Regions from separate parts of the Brassicibacter thermophilus genome, predicted to be linked through region 1. Evidence: riboswitches for the same ligand, from Rfam matches in the RefSeq annotation. Region 1 holds a riboswitch; the other holds the start of a gene.
The links. Region 1 has a riboswitch for cobalamin ahead of ACZ41D_RS06305 (cobyric acid synthase). Riboswitches for the same ligand answer to the same signal wherever they lie in the genome.

Region 1 (16,856 bases):
TAAAAATATTGAAATAGGAGACGCTATTATTGCTATAGGTGTTTATAAAGATAAAAAAATATCCCCAATTTATAAGTACAAAAAAAATAAAGATATCAAATCTAATTTAATTTTATCTTCAAATTATTTAAACATATGTATAACAGCTAGTATTGATTTTAATAATAAAATCTTGCTAATACAAGTAGGTAAAGAGTCTTATCCAATTCAATATATTAATGCTATAGGGCATATGGTAGTTTTGGATGGGAATAATAAGAAAATGAAATTTTATCAATCACATGGATATACTGCTAGGAGAGAGGGAATATATGACTTGTTAAAAGGGAGGCCATATAGGGCAAAGGGAGAAAATGCTGAAGATTTTGATGTAATTGGAAAGGATATATTTGAAATTCACAAAGGTGGTACTACTATACAAGAATTTTATGGTGCTGCTACAGGAAAGGATATTAGTTACATTGATGAATTTAAAGAAATAAATGGAAGACCAACTATATGTACTCTAACTCCAGTTAATAAAGATGGCAGGAGAGTTGGTGCAGCATTGAGGGTAGAAGACATTTCCGAAATAAAGAAAGCAATACAGGAAAGAGATGAAGCATTATTAAACTTAGAACAGATGGAAAAAAGATTAAACCAAGAAGAAGACTCAAATAATTTATTTCCACAAATAATTGGAGATAGCAACGAAATACAAAATGTAAAAAAATTAGCTTTTAAAGCGTCAAAGACAAATTCTAATGTTTTAATTTTAGGTGAAAGTGGAACTGGTAAAAGTCTATTAGCTGAAGCTATTCACATGAATAGTAATAGAAGTAAAAAACCTTTTATTCACGTTAATTGTGGTTCAATTCCAAGTAATCTTCTTGAAAGTGAGTTGTTTGGATATGAAAAGGGAGCTTTTACTGGTGCTAAGGATGACGGAAAGTTAGGAATGTTTGAATTAGCTAATGGTGGAACAATTTTTTTGGATGAAATAGGAGAGATACCTTTACAATTGCAAGTTAAGCTTCTCCAAGTTCTTCAAGATAAATCATTTTATAAAATAGGAGGTAAAAAGAAAATTACTGTTGATGTAAGAATAATTGCAGCGACAAATAAAAATCTTGAGGAAGAAATGATAAATGGACGATTTAGAGAAGACTTATATTATAGAATAAATGTTTTTCCAATTTGGATACCGCCACTTAGAGATAGAAAGCAAGATATATATTCTTTGGTTCAAACTATGCTGCCATCTATTTGTAAGAGGATTGGATGTAAAAACAAAAGAATATCTGGTGAAGCTTTAAATATATTAACTAAATATAATTGGCCTGGAAATATTAGGGAATTAGAAAATATTTTAGAAAGAGCAGTAAATATTGCAGATGGCAATACTATTCTGTCCAGATATTTAGCTATAAAGGAAAAAATATGTATGAACGATGATAATAATAGTGAAATCAAGCCATTGAGTGATATTGTAAAAGAAGCAGAAAAACTAGCTATAGAACAGGCTTTGCATAAATGCAAAGGCAATAAAAAATTAGCTATGAAGATATTAGGAATTAGTAAAACAACATTATACGAAAAGATAAAGAAATATAATATAAAAAGTAATAGCTCAGGATAATCCTGAGCTTTCACTGTGTTTCTAAGTTTTCACTTTCTTGGGTATTATTATTTGAGTTGTTATTACATTTTTCTATGTTTAAAGTAATAAATTTATCCCTTGTGGATAAGCCTAATAGATATAAAGCTGGACAAAATTTTGTAATACCTTCAGCAACTTTCATTGCACCAAATGCTATCATCAAATTAGACTTTTTTGTTATTCCAATTCCTAATAAAGTTAATCCTCCAGTTAGTCGAATATAGGAATCAACATCACCAATGTTTTTTTTCATACAATCACCACCTTTAATATTATTTTTATAACAATAATAGTTTGTCATTAAAGGTGTAATTGTATAACACATATTAAAAATTTAAACCATCTTTGTGAACTCCCACACTTAACGCTAATCCAATGCACGACATATTTAACAATAAGAAACTACCTCCATAACTAACAAATGGAAGAGGTATACCAGTAACAGGCATTAAACCCATTGTCATACCAATGTTTTCCCATATGTGGAATATCATCATTGCACAAATACCAATAACTATTAAAGAACCAAACGTATTTTTAGCTTCTCTAGCAATTTTTATCAACCTATAAATCATTATAAAATACAAAATAATTAATGCTAGTCCTCCTATCAATCCCAATTCTTCTCCTATTACAGCAAATATAAAATCTGTGTGATTTTCCGGTATATATCCAAACTGGGCTTGCACTCCATTAAATAAACCTCTTCCAAGCGCTTTTCCTGAACCAATGGCAATTTTAGATTGTGTAACTTGATAACCAGATCCTAAAGGATCTCTGCTTGGATTTAAAAAGTCTAGTATTCTTCTTTTTTGAAAAGGCTCTAATTTCATCCAAGCGATAGGAGCAGCTATTAGTGCCATGGAAGCAGCATATATATAGTATTTAATATTTAGCCCTGCAGCAAATAGCATAACAATGAGAAAAAACATAAATACAAAAGCAGTCCCAAAATCAGGCTGTTTCATTATCAAGGCAATCGGTAAACCTGCAAACAATAATATTTTTAGCAAAGTAGGAAATTTATTTATATTTTCTTTGTTATTTTCAATTAATTTAGCTACGCAGATAATAATTCCTATTTTTATTGGTTCTGACGGCTGAAATGTACCTAATCCTGGTATGTATAACCAACTTCGTGCTCCTTTTTCAATTTCTCCTGTACCAAATATTAATACTGCTATAAGTAAAATATTACAAAAAACATAAATAGGTATATAAAATTTTCCAAATATATCGTAATCAATAAAAGTAAAGAATGCTATTGCAATAAAGCCTAAAAATAATGCAATTGATTGAACCTTAATGTATCTAAGAGAGCTATCCCGTGTAGCACTATATATCATAATAAGACCATAAATATTTAATAAAATAACAGTAAAAAACAAAGTAAAATCAAATCTCTTCAAAAACTTTTTTTTGTTGTTTGACATTTCGATCCTCTTTCTAAATAGTATATATTAAATTATACCATATATCCTTAATAAGAGGGAATTGGAAATTTTGATCTTAAATTGATTATACGATAACGCAGATACAGAAATCCAAAATAAACTAGTTTAGCGTTGACAATAAATTTTTGATAAACTATAATATAGTTAAAATATGAAAAGTAAATATATTTTATCTATTGGCAAGGGAAAGAGGTGAAAATCCTCTACAGCCCCCGCTACTGTAAGTAGGGATGAAATCTTTATCGTCCACTGGGAAACTGGGAAGGAAAAGAGAGTAAGGTGATCTACAAGTCAGGAGACCTGCCATAGATATTTATTAGCTAATGCTTCGGAGGGAAGTATATAGTTCTTACATTTTATAATTGATAAATTATAGAGAATTGAGAACGCATGGATTTCCTCCATGTGTTTTTTTATTTCAATTGTTTACAAATATTGGAGGAGATTAATTTGACTAAGAACATTATGTTACAGGGAACTGGTTCTTCAGTAGGAAAAAGCATATTAACTTCAGCATTGCTAAGAATTTTCAAACAAGAAGGGTATAAGGTTGCACCTTTTAAATCTCAGAATATGGCATTAAATTCTTTTGTTACTGAAGACGGTAAAGAAATGGGTAGAGCTCAGGCGGTACAGGCTGAAGCAGCAGGTATTAAGCCAACAGTTGAGATGAATCCTATACTTCTTAAGCCAACGAGTGATATAGGAAGCCAAGTAATTATAGAAGGAAGAGTATATGGAAATGTTTCAGCTAAGAAATATTTCAAGGAGAAAACTAACTTAAAAGAAATAGTATTGAAATCTTATAATAAATTAGCTTCTAGATATGAAATAATTGTAATCGAAGGTGCTGGAAGCTGTGCTGAAATAAACTTAAAAGAAAATGATATTGTAAATATGGGTATGGCTGAAATGGTAGATTCACCTGTAATATTAGTTGCTGACATAGATAGAGGGGGAGTTTTTGCTTCGATATATGGTACGATTATGCTCCTAGAACCTCATGAAAGGGATAGAATTAAAGGATTTATTATTAACAAATTTAGAGGAGATAAAAAAATATTAGAACCTGGAATAAAAATGTTGGAAAAGATGATAAACAAGCCTTGCTTAGGTGTTGTACCATATATGGATATAAAAATTGACGATGAAGATAGTGTTACTGATAGGTTTAAGGAAAGTGGAAAAGGTCAGATTAACATAGGGATTATAAAACTTCCATACATTTCAAATTTCAGTGATTTTACTCCTCTAGAATTAGAAGAAGATGTTTCGGTTACATATATCAAAGAAAAAAAACAATTAAAGAATATGGATATGATAATTATTCCTGGGAGTAAAAACACTTTAATGGACATTAAGTATATTTATGATATGGGAATAGACAAGGAAATATATAAAGCATATAGAGCAGGGAAAATCATAATTGGGATTTGTGGAGGATATCAAATCCTTGGCAAAGAGTTAAGTGATCCTGATAATGTAGAATCTAATATAAAGCGAATAAATGGTTTAGGTCTTTTAGATGTATCAACAACTATGAGAAAAAATAAGATTACCGTACAGACAGAAGGAACAGTAATCACTGATAGAGGTATTTTTGAGGATATTAAAAATACTATTGTCAGTGGATATGAAATTCACATGGGAGAGACTAAATTGTTCAATAATAGCATTAGTGCTATTAAATCAAAAAATGGCCGAAATGTTGGTGTCATTAATAAAGATGGCAAAGTTTTTGGTACATATCTTCATGGGATATTTGAAAATGACGAGTTAAGAAGAAGTGTTATTAATTATCTCCGCAAGGAAAAAGGATTAACAGAAACGGAAAATGACTTTAGCTACGAAAAAGTAAAAGAACTAGAATATGACAAATTAGCTTCTGTAGTCAAAGAAAATATTAACTTAAATGCTATTAAGAAAATATTGGAGTTGTAAAATGAGACTAATTTTATTAATAGCTGTTTTACTAGATTTTATATTAGGCGACCCTAACTCATGGCCTCATCCTATAATATTTATTGGGAAATTAATAAAAAGTGTAGAAAATTTTTTAAGGAAACAGCAATTAATATCTCTGAAGATATCAGGATTTATATTAGTTGGAATTACTGTATTAATTGTAAATATAATAATTTCTTTTATTATAGCTGTAACAGGTATAATTCATCCTTATATTAAAATTGTAGTTACTATATATTTTATTTATACCGCTTTAGCAGCGAGGTGCTTAGGAAACGAAAGTATAAAAGTATACAAAGTTCTTAAACAAGGAGATATAGAACAAAGTAGGAAATTGCTTTCATATTTAGTAGGAAGGGATACAGAGCAATTAACTGAAAAAGAAATTATACGTGGTACAGTAGAGACTGTTGCAGAAAATACAATAGATGGGGTATTGGCACCATTATTTTATTTGCTTTTAGGATTTTTAGCAGGCATACCTGTTCAAGCGATATATACATATAAAACAATTAATACATTAGATTCGATGGTTGGATACACTAATAGTAAATATAAAGAAATAGGATTTGCTTCTGCAAAGCTAGATGATATTGTTAATTATATTCCTGCGCGAATGGGTTCAATATTAATGCTTATTTCCGGGGTAATATTAGGGTATGTTGGTAAACAAGGATTTAAGATACTTAAAAGAGATAGAAGAAACCACAAAAGTCCTAATAGTGGATATTCAGAAGCTGTTGTAGCTGGATTACTAAAAGTACAGCTTGGAGGGACAAATACCTATTTTGGAGAGATAGTTTATAAGCCTACTATAGGGGATAGAATAAATAGCTTAAAGGCTAAAAATATTATTGATGCTATAAAAATTATGTATGGTTCAGAAATTTTAATGATTATCATATTGTCTTTAATATTGAATTGATGGACTTGGAGGTATTGGTATTGAACAAACATGGTGGATATTTCGGAGAGAGAAAAGATGAAGTATTAGATTTTAGCATAAATATAAACCCCATAGGATTTCCTAATGATGTTTTTGAAGTAGTTACTAAAAATATCAAAAACATTATTAGATATCCAGAAATAAATGGTATATCAGCGAGAAAAATGTTAGCGTCACATTTATCATTGATACCTGAGCAAATAATAATGGGAAATGGTGCTAGTGAATTGATATATTTATTTGCTAGAAGTATAAAACCAGAAAAAGTACTAATAGTTCAGCCTACATTTAATGAATACGAAAGAGCGTTTAAACTGGAAGGATGTAAGGTAGAATATTTTATTACTGATAAAAATAATGATTTTAAATTGAATATAACAGAACTCATAAATACTATAAACATGATAAAGCCTAATGTAGTAGTTTTGTGTAATCCTAACAATCCAACGGGGGTATATACTGATATTAAAAAAATAAACATATTGCTGGATAAAATGAAGGATTTAAATGGATACCTTTTTGTTGATGAATCATTTATTGACTTTACAATAAAGAAATCATCGGTTTCCTTTGTTGATGAATACCCAATATTTATATTAAGGTCTATGACTAAGATCTATGGTATTCCAGGTATAAGATTAGGATATGGAATAGGGAATATAGATATTATCAACAAGTTAAATGAGTACAAAGAGCCTTGGACATTGAATAGTATAGCACTGGAATTAGTAAAAACACTTTTAGAAAATAAAGACTTTGTGAATATTTCCAATATTCTTGTTAGAGAAGAAAAAAGTTATTTAACTAAAGAATTAAAAAAAATCCCTTCATTGGATGTAGTCTGTGGTGAAGGAAATTTTGTGCTTTGTAGATTAAAAACGGGAGATGCAAAGATGTTGAAGACAAAGCTTCTAGAGAAAAATATCTACATTAGAACTTGTGAAGATTTTATTGGTTTAGATGATACATACTTTAGAGTAGCAATCAAGCTTCATGAGGAAAATGAAAAGCTTGTAAATGCTTTAAAAATGATTATACTTGATTGAGGAAATTGCAAAATTTCTTGAATTATTTTATTATGCAATTTTCTCGATTAATAAGTCTAATGAATTATTTTGCATGAAACTTATATAGGGGAACAAGCAAAATATTTCACGGACTTATATCAACTTAAAAATCTACACCCCTATATATACTAAAAAAAGAGGAGGATAAAAATGAAAAGATTTAGGTTAATTTCTGTTTTATTAGTATTGTTAATATTAATTTCATCATCAGCATTTGGTACAGGAATGAGTATTAATTTGGATGGTAGCAAGCTTAGTTTTTCTACAGAAGTAGTTAATGCAAGAACTTATGTAAAAGTTGACGAATTAGAAAAGGTAGGATTAAATTCAACTACTAGTGGTAACATAGTTAGATTGGAAAATAACGATGTCAAATTTGAGTTTACTATTGATTCAAATAAAGTAAAAGTTAATGGATTGGAATTGACAATTGATGCTAAACCTTTTACCAGAAATACAGATGTTTATGTACCACTAAGATTTGTGCTAGAAACTATGAATTACAAAATATCTTGGGATAATTCGACTCAAAGTATTAATGCTGAAAAACAAGCAGATATTACTTATCCTATAGAAATAGAGACTAATGATAGGAAATATGTAGTAAAAGAAGAACCAAAAACTATAGTATCAATGGCACCTGGTGTTACAGAAAAGTTATTTGCATTAGGTGTAGGTGATAGAATAAAGGGAAGAACTCAATATTGTAATTATCCTGAAGAAGTTGAAAATATTCAAAATATAGGGTCACTTTATGAACCTAATTTAGAATTAATAGTAAGTATAAACCCAGATATAGTTATTGGAGAAACTCACTTTAAACAGGAAGTTATTGATAAACTTGAAAGTGCAGGTATAACAGTAGTTGCTAAACCTTCAGCTAAGAACATGGAAGAAGTTTATGAATATATGATTCAATTAGGAGCAATAGTAAATAAAAACTATGAAGCAAGGGCTTTAGTGTCAAGCTTGAGGGGTAAGGTAGATAGAGTTAAATATGTACTTTCAGATATTCCTGAGAATAAAAAGCCTTCAGTTTATTATGTAGTAGGAACAGGGCAATATGGAGAATATACTGCTGGAAGAGATACATTTATTTCTGATTTAATTACAGTAGCAGGAGGAAAGAACGCTGCTGCTGATGTGGAAGGATGGTCATATAGTTTAGAAAAGCTTATAAATAATGATCCAGATATTATTTTAGGGTCTATTTATAACTTAGATACTATGGTAAATGGAGAAAGTTATCAAATTTTATCAGCAATTAAGAATAAGAAATATTATGAAGTAGACCAAGATGTTTTTGAGCGTGCAAGTCCAAGATCTATAAATGTTGGATTAAAGAAGCTTGTTGAAATATTTTACAATGAAAAGGTAAAGGAACTAGGCTTTTAGACAGGAGATAAGATATGTCTTATATAAAAAATAAAAAAATTTATGGGATTTCGATAATTGTTTTGATTGTCGCTTTAGCTTCATTTATCGTTATATCTACGACATTAGGTACAGTGAGAATTCCAGCAAAAGATGTTATGAAAATAATTGCAAGTAAAATTCCATTTGTGAGCAATAATGTAGATATAATAAATACTGAGGATACAAATGTATTTATCGTTACAAATATTAGACTTCCTAGAATATTATTATCAGTTTTGGTAGGTGGTATACTTTCTTTGGTAGGTGCTACCTACCAAGCAATATTTAGAAATCCAATGGCTGATCCATATGTTATGGGTGCGTCTTCTGGAGCAGCTTTTGGCGCTACTATAGCTACAATAATAGGATTTGGAAAGGGTATATTGGGATTTAGCATAATTTCAGTAATGGCATTTGTTGGAGCATTGGCAACTACTCTTTTAGTGTATAATTTGGCAAGGAGCAAGAATAAAGTATCTACTACTTCTATACTGCTTGCTGGCATTGTAATAAGTTCATTACTATCATCGGTTATTTCTCTTATGATGATTTTAGACCGTCAAAATATAGAAAAGATAGTTACTTGGACTATGGGCAGTTTTAATGCTGCTAGCTGGAATCAGATAATTATTTTATCAGTCCCTATGATAATTGGGATAATAATAGTTACTTCATTTTCAAAAGATTTAAATGCAATGGTTACAGGTGAAGAAAATGCTCATAATATTGGAGTCGATGTAGAAAAGGTAAAGAAAATATTGCTTATTATTACATCTCTATTAGCAGCTTGTGCAGTTTCAGTAAGCGGTATAATTGGTTTTGTAGGATTAATTATTCCTCATTTGTTTAGACTGATTTTTGGTGCAAATCATAGAGTATTATTACCTGTTTCAGTTATAGGTGGAGGATTATTTTTATTGATATGTGATACATTGGCAAGGACAATATTAAATGGACCTGAGATACCTGTAGGTATTATAACTTCAGTATTTGGTGGGCCATTTTTCTTATATCTTTTGAGAAAATCAAAGAAAAATAACATGATATAGGAGAGTAATAAATTATGGAAGCAGCTATAAAAGTTCAGAATTTAAGCTTTAATTATGGAGCAAATATAGTATTAAAGGATATAAATACAATAATAAAAAAAGGCAGCTTTGTAAGTATCCTTGGGCCTAATGGTTCAGGGAAAACAACTATTTTGAAAAATATTTGTAGTATACTTAAACCAAAAAAAGGTGTAATTTTAGTTAATGATAAAGATGTAAACATGATGAGACCAAAATCTATAGCTAAAGTTATGGCTGTAGTCCATCAAGGAAATGAATGTGATTTTGATTTTACTGTCCATGACATAGTTTTAATGGGGAGGTTTCCATATCAAAGAAGGTTTAAATCAGAAAACAAAGAGGATTTAGACATAGTAGAAAAATCTATGAGAGCTACACAAGTGTGGGATTTTAGGGAGAAAAGTATATTTGAAATCAGTGGAGGAGAAAGACAAAGGGTGATGATTGCTAGAGCGTTGGCACAGCAGCCACGTATATTGCTTCTTGATGAGCCTGTATCACAACTTGATATAAAACATCAAATAAATATTATGAATATATGCAGAAAATTAAATAGAGATAACGAGATGACTATAGTTACTACTTTACATGATATAAATCTTGCAGCAAGATATAGCGATACCATTATTCTCATGAAGAAAGGAAAGATAGAGGCAGTAGGAAGTCCACAAGAAGTGTTAACTGCATCAAATATAAAGAAGGTATATGGTGTTGATGTAAAAGTGCATAGTTTAGATTCAAGTTCTATACCTTATATAATACCAAATTATGATATTTAAGAAAATCATGTATTGAAAGAAGTGGTATAAATGATACTTATTACTGGTGGAGCTAGAAGTGGGAAAAGTAAACTAGCTGAAAAGATAGCTAGAGAAAAAGGGAAAAATATAGTATATATAGCAACAGCTATACCTTTTGATGATGGTATGAAGGACAGAATAAAAAAACATAGAAGATCACGCCCTAGTGAGTGGAAGACTATAGAAAAGTATAGAGATTTTGAGGAGATAAATGCAAATAAAGATTTCAATAACTGTGATACTGTGTTATTGGATTGTATGACATTAATGGTTTCAAATTTACTATTAGAAAGCGGCATAGATTTCGAGAAATGCAGTGTAAGTGAGATAGATAGAATTGAAAAAGATATTTTTAAGGAAGTAAATGTACTTCTTGAAGTTACTAAAGAAAAGAAATTTATAATTGTAACAAATGAAGTAGGGATGGGATTAGTTCCTTCGTATAAGTTAGGAAGTGTTTTTAGAGATATAGCAGGAAGAGTTAATCAGCATTTAGCAAGTGAAGCAGAAGAAGTATACCTAACTGTTTCAGGTATATCAATAAAAATAAAGTGAGGCAGATATGAAAAGATTATTATTAATGATAACTTTTTTTACTAGGATTCCTGTAAAATATCCATATGAATATAAAGAAGATGATTTGATAAAAGGCATTTACTATTTTCCTGTAATTGGTTTGATAATAGGGCTATTTTTATATTTAATATCAATGTTTAGTAAATATCTAGACAGGCCAATAGTATCTGTTTTTATTTGGGTAGGATATCTGTGGATAACAGGTGGTCTTCACATAGATGGATTGTCAGATACTGTAGATGGCATATTTAGTAATAGAGATAGACAAAAAACCCTTGAAATCATGAAAGATAGCAGAATAGGAACATTTGGAGTTTTAGCTATAATTATAATAATTATGTTAAATGTTATATTGGTTAATTATATTGATTTTAATATATTGATATTAGTTCCAATAGCAGGCAGATGCTGTGCTATTATTTCATGTTCCATGAGTGAGTATGCAAGAAAAGGTATGGGAATGGGAAAAGCTTTTGTAGAAAACAGTGATAGGAAAAAAAGAATAGTTGCAATAATTTTTATGATATTATCAGCAATTATTATACATGTACAATGGGTTTTTTCAATGGTTTTGTGTATTGTATTTACTATCTATATTACTAATTATATAAGAAAAAGAATTGGTGGAATGACTGGTGACACAATTGGATTTGTGATTGAAGTAACGCAGACATTTTTTATATTATCATCATATATTTTACAGGAGATAATTGTATGAAGTTTATCATGATTAGGCACCCAGAAACTAAGGGGAATAAAGAAAAAAAGTATATAGGCATAACAGAGTCTTACTATACATCTAAAGGAAAAATTCAAGAGAAAAAAATAGTATACTACGTAAAAAAATTTAATTTTGATATAATTTATAGCAGTCCGACAAGTAGAACACTATATTTAGCCAAGAATATTTCTAATAGATACAATAAAAAAGTGATAGTAGAAAATTCTATAGCCGAAATGAATTTTGGAATATTTGAGAACATGAACTATACTGACATTCAAAAGAAGTATCCTGATGAGTGGAATAATTGGGTTAAAGATGGAGTTAACTATAGAATTCCAAATGGTGAAAGTTTGATGGATGTTTATAAAAGAGTAACTAGCTTTATAGATAAGATTAAAGCAGATAAAGGGAGTTGCATTTTAGTAACTCACGGCGGTATAATTCAAACAATTATACCTTATTTGTTGGGACTTAACATAGAGGATAGATGGCATTTTAAAATATCACCTGCAGCTGTAGCTGTAGTTGATTTTAAAAATGATTATGGTGTGCTTAAAGAGCTATTTAATTGTTAGACTATAAATGAATTGGAGGTTTATTATGGAAAAGGGATATATACATATTTATACAGGAAATGGTAAAGGGAAGACTACTGCTGCACTAGGACTATCTTTAAGAGCAGTATGTGCAGGAAAAAAAGTTTATTTTGGACAATTTGTTAAGGGAATGAAATACAGCGAGCTTGATGCAGTAAATATTTTGCCTAATTTTGAAGTGCATCAATTTGGTAGGAATTGTTTCATATACAATGATCCTACTGAAGAGGATATCAAAGTAGCTAGAGAAGGATTGAAAGTTGTTGAAAAAGTTTTAACTGAAGGCAAATATGATATTGTAGTACTTGATGAGTTAAACATAGCTCTTTATTATAGACTTTTTGATGTAAAAGATGTATTAGATATATTAGCAAAGAGAGACCCAAAGATTGAAGTTATTATTACTGGTAGATATGCTCCAGATGAATTAATTGAAATAGCAGATCTAGTTACTGAAATGAAGGAGATTAAGCATTATTATAAACAAGGAGTCATGGCAAGAAAGGGCATAGAGAACTAAAGCATGCTTATTTATGGTTATAATGCCATAAACTATTTAAGTCTATATTCTCTATTGCCTTTAAGCTTTTATCTTCAAAATCAGGATATTTTTTCTTAATAAATGATACTAAATCTTTTATTTCTTCTCGCTTTGTCTCCTTATCTAGGGGACATTTTTTCCCTTTAGCTAAAGGAAGATTTTCTAAACTAACTACTTTTTCTATAGTATTTTCTTCAACGTAAATAAGGGGTCTTATTAAATAAAGCTTTTTTTCATCGTTATAGGTATTGGGTTTAAAAGTACCAAGCTGTCCAGTAAAGATAATATTCATAAGTAGCGTTTCTACTACATCAGATTTGTGATGTCCAAATGCTATTTTATTGAAATTATTTTCCTTAGCTATATCAGATATAGCACCTCTCTTAAATTTAGAGCATAGGTAGCAAGGAGATTTTTTATCATCAAGTGCTTTTTTAATAATGTCAGTTTCTTTCTTAATAAATTGGACACTGTTTTTTTGACAAAATTCCTCAATAGGGGACATATCCACTCCTACATCTATGTCAATATGGCACCCTGCAATATGAAAATCTAAATATGAATTTTCTCTTAGAAGCATTAAGCCATATAAAAGGAAAATACTATCCTTTCCTCCAGACAAACCAACTAATATCCTATCACCATTATTAATAAGATTATAATTTTCTACTGCATTTCTTATATCATTTAAGAACAATTTATTATACCACTTTCTCATTATATACCTCCACGAATTTATGTATTGATTATAAATAAGTATAACATAATTTGTAGAATTAGGGTCGAAATATTGAATGAGGAAATTGTATAATAAAATAATTTTGACCTCATAAATTAAAACATGAAAGGAGAACACAGACATGAGTAATATCGATTCTGATAGAATTATTAAAACCAAAATAGAGCAAGTTGTATTAAAAGAAGATTATAATGAAGGAATTTTTAGAATAAAATGTACTATTTGATATAGTATAAAATTATGTTCATATATGCTTCGAATATCACTTAAATAAGTTAAAGACTCCTTTTGCTAGTAGTAAAAGGAGTCTTTTTAATTTGTGCATTAAAGAACTATAACTCTAGGGAACAAGGTTTGGTACATCCTAAAGTAGTTTCTACTGTTACATTTGCTTCAATAGGAAAGATACCTGAACTTAAGAATATTTGTTTATCTGGGGAAGTAGGAGTAACTGATTCTACAGTGTTTTGAATAGAGACTTGATGGAATACTGAAATAGACACTACAGTAAATCCAATGCTTTTTCTTATAAATCCACCTGATGGGATAGAGATATTGTCACAAGTTATATTAATTCTTAATGGACCAACTAGATCTGTATTTACAGGAACTGTTTCATCACTATTTGCGAAAGTTGCTACACATCCATCTATGCTGGTAAATTTGAGAGTCACACCTCCTGGAATAAATATATTGCTAACTATATCTACAACAGCACTAGGAGATTGACCAATAGATGATAGGGTAACTTGGAATTCTCCGGCTGCTGGTTCAGTTAATTGGCAACAGTTTGTTGTATTAATCTGTACTGCGTTTAATGTAGTTGAACAGGTGGCAGTGGCTGAGGTTTCATTAGCAGAAACTTGGGCTGTATTAGAGATAACATATGAACCAGGTACTTTTATAGATGTTATTGGAATACGATAACTGATATTCTTAACTTGACTTGGGTCAATATCTCCTAAGCTTCCACTAATAATTACTTCACCAGATAAAAGAGTATCAATTTTTAAATCAGATGGCTCTATGGTAATCTTTCCTAATGATATTACAGAAGGAACAATAATAGTATCTTTAAATTGTACGTTACTCAATGATGCATTACCAATATTACTTACGGCTAAAGAATAATTTAAAATAGCTTCGTTATTTTCAATAGTATAACTGCAATCTTTAGAAATATTTAAAGTACCTTGTGGATTACATTCTGGTACTAAAAAACCACCATTACAATCAAAAATTAGCAAATTGGTAGAAGCTGTAACATTGATAGGATGAGTAGAAACAGGGAAATTTCCACTTAACTCTAGTCGATATTCTACACAAATGCCTTTATCAAATCGACTGTTTGTATCAATTTTTAACCATTGAAATCCTTCAGGAGGTACTCCAAAATTAGGATCATCTAAAACTAATTCAAAATCAACACTATTAAACTCTCCACATCCATCTATTTTTTCACTTACAATAATATTTTCTCTAGGAATTGATAAGCAAATAGGAATTAAAATATTGTTAATAGAACGGGTATCCTGGGAACAATCAGTTAAAAATTTATAGCTCCAATAGGATTTACCACTTTCAGGGTCAAAGCAAGGGTTATTAACTATTTTACCATTAGGAATGCTTTGACACTTTGGTTGCATTACGGAAATACCATTAAAAGAGCTACAACAATTTAAATTTTCATAAGGAATACAATCACAAGATTGAATAATGTCAGCCATTGACATAACACCTCCTAGTCTTTTCTACAATACTATATGAAGTAGCTTTTTTTATGTTACAAATTAAGTATAAAATATAGACTAGGTATCTTTCTTTTTGATAAGTGAGAAAATTGCATATTAAAATATTTTACTAAATTTTAAAAGCTTAAACTTTGCTACGAGTAGATAACTCAAGCACAAGATATGTTTTACAAAATAGAATACCTAAAAATAAAGGAAATTAGCAAAATATATGGAATTAATAATTATCCATTAACTAGCGGAAGGGGATCATAATATGAAAAAGAGAAAAATATTTAAAGTTATTGGGGTAGTTTTAGGAATTGTTATAGTAGCTGGTATAATTGGTACTTGCTATTTTACTGGACAGTCTGTTTTTAATGGCTCTATGCAAATGGTGGACAATGAAAGTACAAGTATTGAAAAAGTAAAAGAGTATTTTGAGAAGGTAGGTTTTGATTTGGAAGGATTTAAATCAAAATATAAAATTGAGACTATACAATTAAAATCTTCACTTGATGGACACACAATTCCAGTTGATTATATTATTTCAGAAGGAAATAAGAATGTAGATACTATAGTAATGGTTCACGGCTTAGGAGGGAATCGATTGGCAAATTATCCTATTGCCAAAGTGTTTTTAGAGAATGGATATAATGTTATTTCATATGACCAGCGAAGCTCAGGAGAGAATACTGCACAGTATACTACATATGGTTATTTAGAAAGTCATGATTTAGAGGATTGCATTACATATTTAAAGAACAATATTAGTGATAATAATAAAATAGGGGTTTGGGGTACTTCATTTGGAGGAGCAACTGTTGGGATTTACCTTGGTTCAGAACAAGCAAACCAGAATGTTGATTTTGCTATATTAGATTGTCCTATTAGTGATATGAGTTATATGCTCTCTTCTGAATTAAAAGAAATGGATATAGGTATACCAGTAGATTTTATGATGTTTATGGGGAATTTATTTACAAAAGTAAAATTAGGTTTTTCTTATGAGGATGCTAATGTTTGTAATCATATAAAAAAATCTACAGTACCTTTATTAGTTATAAATAGTAAAGCAGATGAATTGACGCCTTATTTTATGGGCGTAGATATTTATAATTCAGTATTACACAATAAGAAGAAATTGTTTACTGTTGAAGACAGTTCACATGCTGAAATATACGATGATTACCCAGATGAGTATGAAAGAATTATTTTTGAATTCATAGAAAAGTTTCAAACAATAAAATAGAGCTATGTTAATTTTGGAGTTTAAACAAATCCTATGTAGAAATTTCTACATAGGATTTATACTGTTCAAGAATAAAATCATAAAATACTCATCTGCATAGGTTCCATCACCATATTTCAATGCGTGTTTTTTTGTACCATAAATTTGAAAACCAAAACTTTTATACATTGAGATAGCACGATTATTTTGAGTAACTACTTCAAGTTCAAGCTGTTCAATTTCTTTATCTTTACACCATTTAATGCATTCATGCATCATCATTTTACCAATACCCTTATTCCAATATTCCTTACATATAGCAATGCCCATTGTGGCTCTATGACGATATCTTTTATTATTTG
Region 2 (16,856 bases), 950 kb from region 1:
AATTATAGAGGTTGGTATCCAGGTACTAAATATTATTATATTGAAGAAGAGGATAAAGATAAAAAAAGCTATAAAATAGGAGAAGAAGCAAATATTATTTTAAAATGTAATAATCAAGAGGTTGAAGAGGTAGAAGAAACTGATGGAGATAAAATGCTATATCTTATTTTACAAGATGGGTTAAAGAATTATACTATTTCTGAAAATGTTAAGAATAGTTTTGAGTTTAAAAAAGAGGATATTCCAAATTATTACCTTAGGGCTGTGTATTTTGATGGAGAAAACATATTTTTAGCTGGATTAAAGAGTATTAATTATGATTATACAGAAAAAGCTTTAGACATTGATGTGAAGCCAGATAAAGAGAGCTATCGCCCAGGGGAAACTGTTAATTTAGATGTTGAAGTGAAGGGTAAAGAAGGTTTACCTGTAAAAGCAGCCATTAACATAAGTGTTGTAGATGAAGCATTTTTTGCAGTTAATGAACAGAGTGTAGATACCTTAAAATCATTATACAATTATTGCTATGGTACTGGCATTATACATGATTATGTTTCTTATAAAGAGATAAATCTATATGGAACAAGTATGGCAGAAGGCGGAGGTGGAGAAAACGGAGAATATATAAGGTCAGATTTTAAGGATACAGCATTGTTTAAATCTGCTGTTACTAATGAGTACGGAAAAGCAAATATAAGTTTTAATCTTCCTGATAATTTGACATCCTGGAGAGTAACATATCAAGGTATATCTAATGATTTACTAGCTGGAAGTGGAAAGATTAATATTAATGCTAAACTACCTTTCTTTGTAGATGTTATTTCAAGCGATATATTTATGGATGGAGATAGTCCATGTATAACAGTTCGTTCTTTTGGCACAGAATTAGGGCAAGATGATACAGTCAACTATGAAGTTATTTTAACTGATGAAAAGGGGAATGAAAATGTTTTTGAAAAATCCTCTAAAGGCAACAACTATACAAATATACAATTAGGAAAATTAAATAAAGGGAAATATACTGTAACTATAAAAGCAAGGAGTAAAGACTATTTTGATGGGGTAGAAAAGAAATTTGAGGTAGTAGATTCTATGCTTAAAGCTATGAGAACTGAATATGTTGATTTGAATGATAGGACTAAGGTAGAAGGAGGAGAAGGTTATACTAAGCTGTATTTTTACAATGAAAGTAGTTCGTTATTTTACAACACTTTAATGTCTTTATCACATTCTTGGGGCAATAGAGTAGATCAAAAACTTTCTAGAAAATTATCTCGAGAATTAATGGATAAATACTTTGATGAAGAAAGCTGGAGTGAAGATTATAATTTAGAACAATATCAGACAGGAGATGGAGGAATAGCATTATTACCATACGCTAGCAGTGATCCAGTTTTATCAGCAAAGATCACTTCTGTTGCAGGAGATTTATTTAATAAATATAAATTAAAAGAGTATTTTTACGGCATAATAGAAGACAGTGAATCTATTCCTGAACATGTAGCTGCAGCTTATTGGGGGCTTGCAAGGTTAAATGAGCCAGTTTTAATAGATATACAAAGACTTCTTGAGAATACAAATTTAAATATTAATGAAAAATTAATTTTAGGGATAGCCTTAGCTGATATAGGAGATTTAAATAATGCGGAAGAAATTTATGTAGATATTTTGAATAATTATGGCAAGAAAGCTGGTAATTATGTATATATTGATACAGGTGTAGATAAAGATGATATTTTACAAGCTACTTCACTTGCATCAATATTATCTTTAAAATTAGATAAGGCTGAAAAATATGATTTATTGAAATATGCAAAATATAATAGCACAGAGGATATTCTTACTTATTTAGAACAGCTAATGTTTGTGATGTATGATATTCCTCAAACAGATCAGATAGGAAGTTTTAGCTATACTTTAAATGGTGAGGAACATGAAGTTAAGCTTACTAAAGATAATAGATATGAGCTGCTTTTAAATTCTGAAGAAGTAAAAGAAATAGAATTTGATAATGTAAAAGGAGATATAGTAATGGCAGTAAATTATTTAGCTTCTGTAAAAGATTTGATAGATAAGCAAGATAAAAATATAAGCTTAACAAGGAGTTATAGTTTGGTTGAGAAATCTGATCAAGACACATTAAATCAATCAGATTTAATTAAAGTAATAATAACTCCAAAGTTTTCTGAATCATCTCCTGAAGGTTATTATGAAATTACTGATGTTTTACCTGCAGGATTAAGATATGTAGTTGGATATAGAAACGACAGAAATAAGAGCTATCCTATAGAAAGAGATGGTCAGAGATTAGTATTTGGATATCATTATAATAAAAAGAATCCTGTGAAATCAATCATATACTATGCGAGAGCTGTAACACCGGGAATATATAAGGTGGATAATGCTGTTATGAAGCACTGCAATAGCAATACTATGGTATTTACGGAACAGGATACTATAACTATTGAGGAATGATATGATGAATAGAAAAAAACTTCTATGTGGTCTATGTGGGGTACTATGTATTTTAGTTATTTTGATTGGCAGAGAAATATATTCACCTAAAAGCGATATAAACGTAGAAAATATACAGCGAGAAAAAAAGTTAATTCAGTGTAAATATTATAATGCTATAAACTTTCATATATCAGTTAATGATAGTGATGGAATATCATTAGATGATAAAGAGATAGTAGGGGGAATAGTACCTCACCACTTATTAGCAGATAAAATGATAGCTTCTTTCTTTAAAACAGTTGCTAAAAAGCAGCCAGATGTGGTTGTAGTAGTTGCACCAAATCATACTGGAGCAGGTGTAAGTGACATTCATACTGGAAGCTGGACTTGGGATACGCCATTTGGAGAACTTAAAGCTGACAAAACGATTGTAGATTATTTTATTGATAGTGGTATAGCAGATGCAAATTTCACATTGATGGAAAATGAACATTCTATTTCATCTGTTGTTCCATATATAAAGTATTTTATGCCAGACACTAAGATTGTTCCTATCTTAGTGTCTGGCACTTGTGGTATAAATAAAGCTATAGAGCTTGGAGAAAAGTTATCGGAGCAGTTAAGAGAGAAAAGCTTTCTAGTAATAGCATCAGTAGATTTTTCTCATTATCTGTCTGTAGAAGAAGCTGATAAAAAGGACGAATTTACTAAAAAAGTATTACTAAGTAGAGATATTTTAACCATAAGCCATATGAACAACGATTATATGGACTCACCATCTTCTATTATCACCTTGATTACAGTTATGAATAATATCGGAGCTAAAAATGCAATTATATTAGAACATAATAATTCTGCAAGAATTTCAGGTGAAAATAGAGATTATACAACAAGCTATTTTACAGTTGTCTATTGGAAATAGAGGAATAAAAGAGCAATTTGTAGTATAATTGTAATATACAAGAACAAGGGGGTTATACATGGTGAAAAATAGTGATGTTAACGTAAGTGACCACATAGAAAAAACTTATCAAGCAATTATGGAATATAAAGCTGTAAAAGAAGGGTTAGACTTCATAAAAGAGGATCATGAAGATATTGTAGAGGAACAGAAAAGGATTTGCAGTATTTCTGCACCTACATTTAAAGAGCAAATTCGAGGTCAATATTTTTATAAAAGATTTAAAGAATTAGGTCTTGAAGATGTTAGTATTGATGAAGTTGGCAATGTATTTGGTATAAGAAAAGGGACAGGTAAAGGTCCTAAATTATTAGTGGCAGCTCACTTAGATACTGTATTTGATGAAGGAACAGATACAAATGTTAAGGAAAAAGACGGCAAGCTTTATGCACCAGGAATATCTGATGATACGAGGGGATTAGTTGAAATCATATCTATCATTAAAGCACTTAATAAAACTAATATACAAACAATAGGTGATATTGTGTTTTGTGCCAATGTATGTGAAGAGGGACTAGGTGATTTACGAGGAGTAAAGCATATTTTTAAGAAGAATAATGATATAGACGGATTTATAAGCATTGATGGTACTGGAGTAGAACATATAACATACATAGCTACTGGGAGTCGAAGATACAAAATAACATATAAAGGTCCTGGGGGTCATAGCCTTGAAAATTTTGGACTGCCAAGTGCTATACATGCATTAGGTAGAGCAATAAGCGAAATAGCAGATATTAAAACACCTTCTAAGCCTAAAACTACATTTACTGTAGGGAAAATAGAAGGGGGAACGTCTATAAACTCTATAGCAGCAGAAGCTAGTATGTACGTAGATATGCGTTCTAACTGTCCTGAAGAATTATCAAAGCTTGAGAATAAAATATTAAATATAGCAGAAGACGCTGCGATAAAGGAAAATGAACGATGGAATTGTGAAGAAAAAATAAGTGTTGATATTGAGCTAATAGGAGATAGACCTGCAGGAAGTCAAAATGCAAATGAACCAATAGTTCAAGCAGCTGCTTGTGCTGTAAAAACTATGGGATTTGAGCCTTGTTTTAGTGAGACAGCAAGCACAGACGCAAACTTACCCATTAGTCTTGGAATACCAGCTATAACTGTTGGTACTGGTGGAAAAAGCGACAATGTACATACTGTAAGAGAATGGTTTGATCCTAAAGATGCTTATATTGGAGTGCAAAAGACTTTCTTGCTTATATTGGGATTAGTAGGGATAGAGGACATTGGAGGGCTATTAATTTAAATTATAATATTATTACCCAAATATACCATTTATAAGATCATTAAAATCAATATTTTTCATAAATTCAATAGTTTTGTCTTTTGAATGCTCAAACCAATCTAATATATGTACATCTGTATCTTCACTTTCCATTTTTTCAATTTTATATTTGTCAATCCTTATTATATAAAATATATCATCATTTTCGGTGATATTGATAACATCAATAATAAAAATAAATTTTTTGTCTTCACTAAATTCAATCCAATAACATTGATTATCATTTGATATTTTTTCTATTACAAAATTATTGTACTTATGGAGATCGGTAATTATGTCATCAACAGATTTATCATCAGTTTTGGATATTTTAATTTCAAGTATTTTACTATTATCATCCTTATTAGAATACCTTATAACGAGCTGATATATATTGGAAGATGAGAAGTTATCATATGTATATATTTTGCCAATTTCACCTATATGATCAATTGATGGCTTAGAACAATATACTGTTATATCGTGCAATTTATAGTTACTAATATTTTCTGGAATATTGATGTTGCTAAATATTTTTTTTAGGTCTAATAAAGAATTATATGTTTCATTATCCTTTTCGATGGATACTGGTATACCATCAACCATTATATGCTTGTACTGATTTAATTCTAAATCTTTAGCTTCTTCTTCTAACATTTTTTCATATTCCAAAACTTCCTCTTCGTCAACATATTGAATATCTAAGTTATCAGATGTATTTATTACTTCATTATAGTTAGTACCATCATTTTTTACTATAAATTCAAACATATCATTACTAAATTTTTCAATCAAATCTATATCTAATTTTTTCACTGTATCAAGCTCGGAATGGATAATATTAGTTTCATCTTGTCCTATATTTACAGCAGGGATACCGTATTCTTCGAAGCTTACATGATCACTAGTAAAAGAATCAAAAGTATCAAAAGAAACATCATAGTTTTTGCTATTAAGATAATCATACAAATCATTACTCAAACAATTTTCTATGTTTGAATCTTCACAATTATTAATAGTAAATTTTCTATCCTTAATTCCTATACAGTCAAAATTAATATTCCATATGTTTTTATACCTATCATTAATAAATTGAGCAAAAGCTTGACTTCCTTGCAATCCTGATTCTTCACCATTAAAAGCACATATTATAATATCTTGCTTAAAATTATTATTTATTGAGTATTCTTTTAATTTCCTTGTTAAATCTAATAATATTGATACACCTGAGCTATTATCTAATGCACCATAGTATATTGTATCTCCTATTTTTCCAACATGATCAAAATGAGCAGATAAAATGATGGCGCTATTATTATCTTCACCTGAAATCTTTCCTACAACATTATTTGCATTGATTTTTTTTATATTTAAGTTATATTCATAATTTATATTGCATTTATTATTAGCTAAATCATTATATAGATCTTCACTTATTTGAATAGCTGGTTTGTTATTACCTATACTAATATAATGATGAAAATATTTAGTTTTAAGTAATATTCCTTTTGCACTTGAATATTCAGGTTTTATGTTATCATTAACTAATAAGAAAGAACTTTCATCTATTTCTTTACTTATGGGGGCAGTTAAATTTATTTTTTTATTATATCTTTTAGGTAAAAAATCCTTACCTGCAATACATTCTCTAGTAGTGCCATTTTCATATTCTATGACCATTTTTATCTCTTCGTCGTTAAAGTTAACGAAATTATGAGTATAAGGTAATAAATAAGTATTATCTTTTAGAGTTTCTAGGCCTAATGATTTAAAATATTCGGATATAAACTCTTCAGCTTTTTTATTACCCTCAGTTCCTGTTAATCGGCCTTCCAGCTCTTTAGAAGCTAAAAATTCATTTATATCTTTTATAGTATAATTTATTAATTCTTTATCTGCATTTGACTTTAAAGATGCTCCAATGGTTATAGCAATAACGATAACAAGTACTATTATAAAGATTTTTTTCAATTTATTCACTTCCTTCGCAAGTTCTTTTTGATTTTTTCATTATCAATGCACCCATTTTTCACAGATAAAATATGGATAATATAAAAAATTAACAAAAATAACTTTTATATCCTAGAAAACAATATACTATTTTATAATATATATGTCAACGCTGTAATAATTTTTATAAATTACATAAACTGGGAGGCAAGCAAGAACCGTCCCTACTTGCTATTGACATTTAAATATATAAAATGGTATTATTTAGATAGAAAAAAGAATAATATGCTTTTAAGGTTTAGGGAAAGTGGTGAAAATCCACTACAGCCCCCGCTACTGTATACAGTGACGAATCCCAATCCACTGGCTTTTGCTGGGAAGGAGGGAGGAGGTTTAAGCTGTGAGTCAGGATACCTGCCTTAAAAGGAAGTACTCTTTCGGAGGGAAAGTAAGTACCTATTATTATAGTATTTATAGTATTGTGTAAATTTAAGGTGATTTTAATGGGAACTTCTGAAGGAGTTCCCATTTTTTAGTTTTTGAATGATTTAATTAGCAAGGAGGAGTGATATGAAAACTATCATGATTACGGCTCCCTCAAGTGGAAGTGGAAAAACTCTTATTACTCTTGGATTATTGAGGGCACTTAAAAAAAGAGGTTTAAATATTTGTGGATTTAAAACTGGGCCTGATTACATAGACACGAAATTTTTAGAGTTGTCTTCAGGGGAAAGGGCAGGTAATTTAGACTTTCATTTGATGGGTGAAGAAGGAGTTAAATATGCTTTGTCTATGGCAGAAGGGGAGTATTCTATTATAGAAGGAGCTATGGGATATTTCGATGGTATTTACAATACCTATGAAAATTCTAGTTATGATATATCCAAAAGGTTAGATATAAATACTATTTTAGTATACACTCCAAAAGGAGAAATGTTCTCAGCTATTCCTAAAATAAAGGGGATGGTAGATTTTGCAGGTTCAAAAATCAAGGGAATAATTTTGAATAAAGTTAATAAAGGGATTTATCTTCTTTTAAAGGAAAAAATCGAAGAATACATTGGTATAGAAGTGTTAGGATATATTGAAGAAAATGAAAATTTAGCAATAAAAAGTAGACATTTAGGTTTAGTTCAGGGTATGGAGATAGAGAATATCGAAGAAATAATTGATGAAGCGTCAGTAATTGTAGATAGAAATATTGATATTAATAAAATATTAAATATTATGAATGAAATAGATACTAAACCTTTTCATTATCCTAAAAAGAGAAATATATCAGTTGCTATAGCATATGATAAAGCTTTTTCTTTCTACTATAGTGAAAATTTAAAGCTTTTTGAAAACGTTTGTTTAGTAAAGTATTTTTCCCCGCTTAAAGATAAAAAGCTTCCTCCTTGCGATATTTTATATTTAGGCGGGGGATATCCTGAAGTATATAGAAAAGAGCTTTCTAAAAATACAGCAATACTTAAGGATATAAAGAAGTTTGCTGATAAATATGGAACTATATACGGAGAATGTGGTGGATTTATGTACTTAACTGATGAGATTGAGGATTCTAAAATGTGTGGAGTATTTCATGGTAAAAGTAAGATGACTGATAAGCTGCAAAGATTTGGATATATCAATATTGAACTAAAGGAAGACTGTTTGTTAGGTAAAAAAGGGGATAAACTTACAGGGCATGAATTTCACAAATCAGAAACTTATGTAAATGGTAATGAAGTATTTAAAATCACAAAACCTATGAGTAAGAAAAAGTGGGATTGTGGATACAAATATAAAAATGTTTTAGCTGGTTATCCACATGTACATTTTTTAGGGAACATGAAATCATTTAATAATATGCTTGATGTAGTAGAGAGAAACAAAAAATAAGTAATAAAAGAGGGGATTAAATGTATATAAAAAAGCCTATGGAAATTGAAGAAAAGAGTATGAATATTATTGAACAAGTTATGGATGATACTTCATTTAGTGATGAAGAAAAAATAATAGTTAAGAGAATGATTCATACTACTGGGGATTTCGATTATAGACACATAATTATTTTTAAAGAAGATTTCATTCATAATGCTTTAAAATCTATAAAAAATGGTGGAATTATATTTACAGATACAAAGATGGCTTATTCTGGTATAAACAAAAAAGCTTTGTCTAAGACATTGTGTAGCTTAAAATATTTTATTGATGATGAAAGAGTTATAAGGCTTTCAAAGGAAATGGGTACAACTAGGTCTGCTTGTTCAGTGGATTTGGCTGTAGCTGAAGGTATAGATATGTTTGTTATCGGAAACGCTCCTACAGCTTTATTTAGACTTTGTGAGTTAATAAATGAAGGAAAAGTTAGTCCTAAATTTGTAATAGGAGTTCCAGTAGGATTTGTAGGAGCAAAGGAGTCTAAGGAAGTTTTAAGAGAGACTATTGTACCATCTGTTTCTACTATAGGGACAAAAGGAGGAAGTAATGTAGCCGCATCTGTTATGAACGCTTTATTGTATATGGCGGTGGGAAGATAATGAAGGATATGTATGTTATAAAGGAAGGTAAACGTTTAAAATGTGGATATACTACTGGTAGCTGTGCTGCAGCTGCGTCAAAAGCTGCTGCTATTATGTTGAAGAATAATCAGACAATACCATATGTTGAAATAGATACTCCTGCTGGTGTGAGGCTTAAGTTAGAAGTTGTAAATCCTAAACTGGAAAATGAAAAAGCTTCTTGTGCCATTATAAAGGATGGAGGAGATGACCCTGATGTTACAGATGGCATGAAGATATATGCAGAGGTAAAAGAGAGAACTGATGGGGAAATTCACATTGATGGTGGAGAAGGTATAGGTAGAATTGCTCGAAAAGGGCTTTTTGGAGAGATAGGTGAAGCAGCAATAAATCCTGTTCCTAAAAAGATGATAATAAAAGAATTAAGTGAGGTATCTAACTGTGGATATGATGTGTTAATATATGCACCTTTAGGAAAAGAGATAGCTAAGAAAACTTATAACAAAAATATAGGCATAGAAGGGGGTATATCAATTATTGGCACTAAGGGCATAGTATATCCTATGTCTGAGGATGCACTTAAAAAGACTATATATCTTGAGGTTGATACAGTTATAGAAAAATATGGTAAAGACAATGTTATTTTCGTTCCCGGTAATTATGGAGAAAAAATAGCAGATTCTTTGGGTTTAAACAATAAGAGAGTAAAGATTTCAAATTATGTAGGGGATTCTTTTCTTTATGCTTACAATAAAGGAATTAAATCTATAACATTAGTAGGGCATATTGGTAAACTTGCAAAGTTATCTATTGGTTCATTTAATACGCACAACAGAGTTTGTGATGGCAGGATGGAAGCATTTATATATTACTTAGCATTGATGAAAGCACCTTATTATGTTATAGAAAAGGTCAATAATGCTTTGACTGCTGAAGAAGCATTAGATATATGTGTAAATGAAGGGTATAAAAATGTGGTTAAAGCCATGGAAAAAGGCTGTGAAGATAAAATAAGAAAGTACTTAAAAGATGAAGAATATAAAGTAAAAGTAATAATATATTCCATGAAAAGAGGTGCCTTTTTATGATAACAGTTGGTGGAATAGGCCCTGGTAATCCGAAATACTTAACTGAAGAAGTTAAAGAAGCTATAGAGAAGTCCTCGTGTGTATTAGCTTTTGGGAGAGTTGCAGACTCTCTTAAATCAATAAAGAAGGATTACATTAAAGTTACTTCTGTAAAAGAAGTCCTTAATTATTCAAAAGCTAATGAAGATATTCTCATATTAGCTTCAGGAGATCCATGCTTTTATGGAATATTAGAATATCTAAAAAAGAAAAATGTAGTGGTAGATAAAGTTTTGCCAGGGGTTTCATCATTTCAATACATGATGGCAAAGATTAATAAAAGTTGGCAAAATGCATTGTTTTTATCTCTTCATGGAAGAAAAGAAGATTTATCCAAAGTAAAGTCTAGTTCATTGACTGTTTTGCTTACTGATAAGGAAAATTGTCCTTCTTATATTTCTTCAAAGCTTTATGAATTAGGTGTACGAGGTAAAATATATGCAGGCTTTAATCTATCATATGAAGATGAATTAATAATTAAAAAGGATATTGGGGAAGAAATAATAGATATTTCCCCTTTAGCTGTGGTGGTGGTAGAAAATGAGATATTTGAGAGATGAAGATTTTATAAGAGGGAATATCCCTATGACAAAATTTGATATAAGAGTTTTAAATACAGCATATCTTTCCATAGAGAAAGATGATGTTTTTCTAGACATAGGTGGCGGAACAGGGTCAATTTCTATTGAAGCTGCTTTACAGGGAGCAAAAGTATATGTAGTTGAAAAAGAAAAAGAAGGTATAGAGTTAATAAATAAGAATGCAGAAAAATTTAATGCAGAAGTAAATATTATTCAAGGAGAAGCTCCAAAATGTCTTCCTAGTTTAACTATAAATAAATGTTTTATAGGTGGAAGTGGAGGAAAATTAGAAGAGATATTTGAGTACCTAGATAAAGCTCTTTTACAAAAAGGTATTGTATGTGCGAATTTTATTACTCTTAAAAATATGAACTTATTTTTATCATTGTTAGAAAAATACAAATATGAAGATATAGAGACAACTCTTATACAGTCGTCTAAGGTAAATAAAATTGGAATGCTAAAAGGAAACAATCCTATTTTTATAATAAAGGGAGTGAAGAGATGATTAGATTTGTTGGAGCAGGACCAGGAGATGTAGATTTAATAACAGTAAAAGGAAGAAAACTTTTAGAAAATGCAGACATAGTTATATATGCAGGAAGTTTAGTATCAAAAGAACATCTTAAGTTTTGTAAAGAAGGATGCCAATTTTATAACAGTGCGTCTATGACGTTAGAGGAAGTTATAGAAGTTATCCCGTGAGTTAGTTCTTTTACTGCTGCTTGTTGTGAAATAAAAAAAGAATTTACATTACCGGAAGTAAGTCAAACTATTATACTTACTAGACTTAAAGGAAGGACTCCAGTGCCAGAAAAAGAGGATTTAGAAAAGCTTGCTTCTTATGGAGCTTCTATGGCTATATTTCTTTCTGTCCAAAATATTGATGGCGTTGTTGAAAAATTGAAAAGAGGATATAAAAGAGATGATGTTCCTGTAGCTGTAGTTTATAAAGCTACTTGGGAAGACGAAAAAATAGTTAAAGGAACCTTAATGGATATAAGTTTTAAAGTTAAGGAAGCCGAAATAAAGAGTACTGCACAGATTCTTATTGGGGATAAAATAGTTAATTTAAGTAAACATGATAGTTCCTTTGTTAATGAGATTTGCCATTATAAAAATTCATCTATAGAAGGTGGAATAAAAAATATACTTAAAGATTTAATACAAAAATATGATGGTATAGTATTTATTTCAGCTATAGGAATAGCAGTTAGGATGATGACTCCATATATTAAGGATAAAAGATATGACCCTGCAGTAGTTGTAGTTGATGATATGGCAAGATATAGTATAAGTTTACTTTCAGGACATATTGGAGGAGCAAATACGTTGTGCGAATATATAGGAAATGCTATTGGGGCAATGCCTATAATAACTACAGCATCTGATGCTAGAGGTATAGAATCTATAGATATGTATGCTAAAAGAATGAATCTACATATTGAAGATATGGAGGATGTTAAAAATATAACTTCCATGATGGTAAATGGAAAAAAGATAGGTTTTTATTCAGAAATTAATGGAGCTATTAAATATAATAATTTAGTTTACTTGAGCAATGAGGACATTAACTTATATAAAAATGATATGGATGGTGTTATATGTGTTACATCAAACGAAAATGTAGATATAAAAACACCACATTGTATATTAAGACCTAAAAACTTAAATATAGGAATTGGATGTAAAAAAGGTATAAGTGGATATAGAATAATTGAATCTATAAGAAATGTTTTTAAAGAGAATAATTTATCGGAGAAGTCTTTAAAATCTGCAGGGACTATAGAGATAAAAAAGGACGAACAAGGAATAATTGAAGCTTGTAAATATTTTAAATTGCCATTAAAGATATTTACTAAAGAAGAAATACAAAAGGTAGAAAATAAATTTGAAAAAAGTGAATTCGTGAAAAGTAAAATAGGAGTTTACTCAGTATGTGAGCCTTGTGCATATTTATTAGGAGGACAAATAGTAGTTAATAAGAAAAAGGTAAATGGCATTACTATTGCTGTATCAAAGGAGGAGTATAATGGCTAAGCTATATGTTATAGGAATTGGACCAGAGATATGCTCCCTATATTGAATATATAAAGGACTTTTTAGATGGGCAAGAAGTATTTTCTACTGGTATGAGGGGAGAGATAGAAAGATGTAATAAGCTATTTATAATCCAAGAAGTAATGGAAGAAAAGACCATCTTAAAAAAGCAGTAGAAATAATGATGAAATATAAATTGGCATCGACACCTATAGGTAATAGCAAAACATATGTAGAAAATGGGAGAATGATAACTCCAAGGGGGTATAAGATTTGATTTGGATAATTGGAGGCACAACTGAAGCCAGGGAGTTTGTCAATAGAATAAAAGGTAAAAAAGACTTTATTGTAACTGCTGCAACTGAAGAAGAGAGGGAGTTTATTGATTGTGAGGAATTAAGAGTTGGTAGAATGGATTTTAATGATATGCTTAAATTTGTTCGTGATAATTCTATAAAATTAATTATAGATCTTTCTCACCCTTACGCTAAGGTTGTAAGTGAAAATGCCAAAAGAGTTTCAGAAATGGAGAATATTAAATATTTGAGGTATGAGAGAGATAAAACTGACATTCCCTCTTATGCTGTATATATCAAAAACTTAGAGGATACATTAGATTATTTAAGGGGAATAAAAGGAACAGTTTTCTTTACTACAGGTTCTAAAAATATTAGTGATTTTGAAAAAGTAAGAGGAAATAATAGATTTATATACAGAGTCCTTCCTACACCTATGAGTATTAATGAATGTAAGAAGAATAATATTCAGATGAAAGACATAATAGCTATTCTTGGCCCTTTTTCTGAGGATTTAAACTTTGCTATGTTTAAGGAATATAATGCAGATTTTGTGGTCATGAAAGATAGTGGAAAGCAAGGTGGGACTATTGAAAAGATAAATGCCTGCAGAAGACTAGGAATAAAACCTGTAGTAATAGGCAGGGATAGGTGATATTATGGAAAATTCATTATTAAGAAACAAAGGCTTAAGTAAAAATTTGATATTGTTTTTGTTTGTTATTTTATCAATCATTAGCTTCTTTATTAGTGTAGGAAATGGAGCAGTAAAGATTTCTCCATCAAATATCATTAAAGCTATTTTTTACGAGAAAGATACTGTTAATTATCAAGTAATATGGAATGTTAGATTACCTAGAACTATTGTAGCAGGTCTTGTAGGAGTGTGCTTTTCACTAGCAGGAGCTATACTTCAAGGTATAATGCGAAATCCACTTGCTAGCCCTAATATTATTGGAGTATCTTCAGGAGGTGGACTTGCTGCATTAATAATACTCATATTATTTCCAGAATATTATTATATAGTTCCTGCAGGTGCGTTTATTGGGGCATTACTTGCTACTTTAATTATTTACTCCTTAGCTTGGAAGGAAGGAATAAGACCTACAAGGCTTATCTTAGCAGGTGTAGCAATATCCTCAATACTTAGTGCAGGCATAAATGCTCTCATGACATTTTATCCAGATAGAGTTGCTGGAGTCATAGGCTTTATGGTAGGAGGATTGTCTTCAACTACTTGGACCCAAGTGAATATGATTTTTCCATATACGATAACAGGGATAATATTAGTTCTATTTATGCCAAATAAGTTAAATATATTAATGCTTGGAGATGAAATAGCAACTGGATTAGGAGTGAAAGTAGAGAGGACAAGATTCTTTTTCATCATTCTAGCTTCTTTACTTGCTGGTAGTGCTGTAAGTGCAGTAGGGTTATTAGGATTTGTTGGGCTTATAGTACCTCATATTGCTAGATTATTGATTGGTTCTGACTATAGGTACTTGTTTCCTGCATCTATTTTTTTAGGGGCATCAGTTGTTATATTATGTGATACATTAGCTAGGCTTTTGTTTGCACCTATGGAAATTCCAGTAGGGATAATAATGTCAGCTTGTGGAGGACCATTCTTCTTGTACTTATTAAGAAGAAAAGGAGGCATGAGTTAATGAGTATTAGAACTGAAGGGCTTTGTATCAAATATGGTGATAAGGATGTATTAAAAGAAATTGATTTTGAAGTAAAGGAGGGAGAATTGGTTTCTATAATTGGTCCTAATGGTTCTGGAAAATCAACATTACTTAGAGCTATCTCTAGATGTTTAAAGCCTTCTAGTGGAACTGTATATTTAGATGATGAAAACATTTATTCTATAAATACAAAAAAAGTGGCTCAAAGATTAGCGATTTTACCACAAATCAAGAAGGTACCTTCAGATATAGTAGTAGAAGATTTAGTTTCATATGGAAGGTATCCTCACCTTGGATTTAGTAAGAGATTACTTAAAAAAGATATTGAGATTGTTGATTGGGCTATAGAAAAAACTAGACTTCAAAGTTTAAGGAAGAGATTTGTAGCTACTTTATCTGGAGGAGAAAGACAGAGAGCGTGGATAGCCATGGCTATAGCACAGAGACCTAAAATATTACTTCTTGATGAGCCTACTACTTATTTAGATATATCTTATCAGCTGGAAGTATTAGAATTAGTAAAAGAATTAAATAAAACTTTAAATATTACTATTGTTATGGTGCTTCATGATTTGAATCAAGCTGCTAGATATTCTGACAAGATATATATACTTAAAGATGGGAAATTAGCAATGAAAGGTACTCCTAGTAATATCATTAATAATAACACATTAAAAAATATATTTGGAATTGAAGCTGATATATATAAAGATGAAGTAATAAATTGCCCATATTTTATTCCAAGGAAAATATGCCTTGGAATGAATCTGCAAAATATTTCTTTAGAGTAATTATGAGTTGCAAAGAAATGATTTAATAAAAATAAAAAAATGGAGTGGGACAAATGAGAATAAAAAAATATTTATGTTTAGTATTAGCAATTATTATGTCTATGTCAATTTTTGCTGGCTGTACAAATGGACAGAGTGAGGTTAATAATAGTCAAAATGATGTGGAGGAAAAGACATTAGAGGAAAGTGATATAAAAATAGATGAAGATACAGTTACATTTGTAGATGCAAGAGGGAAAGAAATAACTTATAACAAGAATCCTGAAAGAGTAGTATGTATTTATAATTCGTATCTAGATTTGTGGTATAAATGTGGTGGTACAGTTGTAGGAAGAGTTGAAGCAACAGCTGACAAACCAGTTCCAGGGTCAGAGAATGCAGAGGTAGTTGGAACAGCAGGTTCACCAAGTGTAGAAAAAATATTGTCACTCAAACCAGATTTAGTAATATTAAGTAATTTTCTTACTGCTCACAGAGGCATGGTAGATATTTTGGAACAAAACAACATTAAAGTTATGCTTTTAGAAATTAAATATAAAGATGATTATTTAAAAACAGTGAAACTGTTTACAGCATTAACTGGTAGAGAAGATTTATATGAACAGTATGGTAAAAAAGTTAATGAGGATATTGAAAAAATAATAGAAAAAGTACCAAAGGACAAAAAACCTAAAATCCTTATAATTTATGCTACTGCTAAAAATTTAACTGTTAGAGGAACAGATTCTATGGTAGGTGAAATGTTAGAGGATTTAAACACTATAAATATTTCAGGGAAAATTGGAAACTCTACAGATGCAAAGGTATTTAGCATGGAAAAAATACTTCAAGAAGATCCAGATTTTATTTTTGTTCAAATAATGGGTAGTGATAAAGAAAAAATATTTAAAAGGTTAAAAGATGATGCAGAATCTAATCCAGCATGGGCATCATTGACAGCTGTTAAAAATGATAGATATATCATACTCCCAAAGGATTTGTACTTATATATACCAAACGATAGATATGCAGAGGCATATGAAGGACTAGCTAAAATATTATATCCAGAAGTATTTGATAAGTAGTATGTATTTTACAATATAAGAATAAAGTTTAAAGTTTTAAGCCTCAGATTCTAAATCTGAGGCTTTCTGTTGCTTGGATTTAATCTAATGTTTTCAATGAAATTTAGTGTAT

Region 2: it holds a riboswitch for cobalamin, as region 1 does, so the genes downstream of both, ACZ41D_RS11045 (cobyrinate a,c-diamide synthase) here and ACZ41D_RS06305 (cobyric acid synthase) in region 1, are expected to answer to the same signal.

What each region holds. Positions count from the first base shown of each region.
Region 1 covers NZ_AP042446.1:1,335,736-1,352,591, forward strand. The annotation lists gene ACZ41D_RS06290 (sigma-54 interaction domain-containing protein) at 1-1,618, shown strand, start outside; gene ACZ41D_RS06295 (YgaP family membrane protein) at 1,629-1,892, opposite strand; gene rodA (rod shape-determining protein RodA) at 1,966-3,072, opposite strand; cobalamin riboswitch at 3,233-3,415, shown strand; gene ACZ41D_RS06305 (cobyric acid synthase) at 3,544-5,034, shown strand; gene cbiB (adenosylcobinamide-phosphate synthase CbiB) at 5,036-5,983, shown strand; gene cobD (threonine-phosphate decarboxylase CobD) at 6,004-7,050, shown strand; gene ACZ41D_RS06320 (helical backbone metal receptor) at 7,222-8,466, shown strand; gene ACZ41D_RS06325 (FecCD family ABC transporter permease) at 8,481-9,536, shown strand; gene ACZ41D_RS06330 (heme ABC transporter ATP-binding protein) at 9,551-10,336, shown strand; gene cobU (bifunctional adenosylcobinamide kinase/adenosylcobinamide-phosphate guanylyltransferase) at 10,367-10,912, shown strand; gene cobS (adenosylcobinamide-GDP ribazoletransferase) at 10,920-11,651, shown strand; gene ACZ41D_RS06345 (histidine phosphatase family protein) at 11,648-12,232, shown strand; gene cobO (cob(I)yrinic acid a,c-diamide adenosyltransferase) at 12,258-12,773, shown strand; gene ACZ41D_RS06355 (tRNA 2-thiocytidine biosynthesis TtcA family protein) at 12,781-13,512, opposite strand; gene ACZ41D_RS06360 (hypothetical protein) at 13,866-15,260, opposite strand; gene ACZ41D_RS06365 (alpha/beta hydrolase) at 15,541-16,515, shown strand; gene ACZ41D_RS06370 (N-acetyltransferase family protein) at 16,561-16,856, opposite strand, start outside.
Region 2 covers NZ_AP042446.1:2,286,073-2,302,928, reverse strand. The annotation lists gene ACZ41D_RS11065 (Ig-like domain-containing alpha-2-macroglobulin family protein) at 1-2,475, shown strand, start outside; gene amrB (AmmeMemoRadiSam system protein B) at 2,477-3,379, shown strand; gene ACZ41D_RS11055 (M20/M25/M40 family metallo-hydrolase) at 3,438-4,685, shown strand; gene ACZ41D_RS11050 (M28 family metallopeptidase) at 4,698-6,674, opposite strand; cobalamin riboswitch at 6,931-7,089, shown strand; gene ACZ41D_RS11045 (cobyrinate a,c-diamide synthase) at 7,224-8,534, shown strand; gene ACZ41D_RS11040 (precorrin-8X methylmutase) at 8,555-9,175, shown strand; gene cbiD (cobalt-precorrin-5B (C(1))-methyltransferase CbiD) at 9,175-10,245, shown strand; gene cbiE (precorrin-6y C5,15-methyltransferase (decarboxylating) subunit CbiE) at 10,242-10,844, shown strand; gene cbiT (precorrin-6Y C5,15-methyltransferase (decarboxylating) subunit CbiT) at 10,825-11,373, shown strand; gene ACZ41D_RS11020 (SAM-dependent methyltransferase) at 11,370-11,570, shown strand; partial or broken gene ACZ41D_RS11015 (SAM-dependent methyltransferase) at 11,583-11,852, shown strand; gene cbiG (cobalt-precorrin 5A hydrolase) at 11,859-12,905, shown strand; gene ACZ41D_RS11005 (hypothetical protein) at 12,923-13,081, shown strand; gene cobK (precorrin-6A reductase) at 13,179-13,856, shown strand; gene ACZ41D_RS10995 (FecCD family ABC transporter permease) at 13,861-14,868, shown strand; gene ACZ41D_RS10990 (ABC transporter ATP-binding protein) at 14,868-15,680, shown strand; gene ACZ41D_RS10985 (ABC transporter substrate-binding protein) at 15,734-16,744, shown strand; gene ACZ41D_RS10980 (hypothetical protein) at 16,795-16,856, opposite strand, start outside.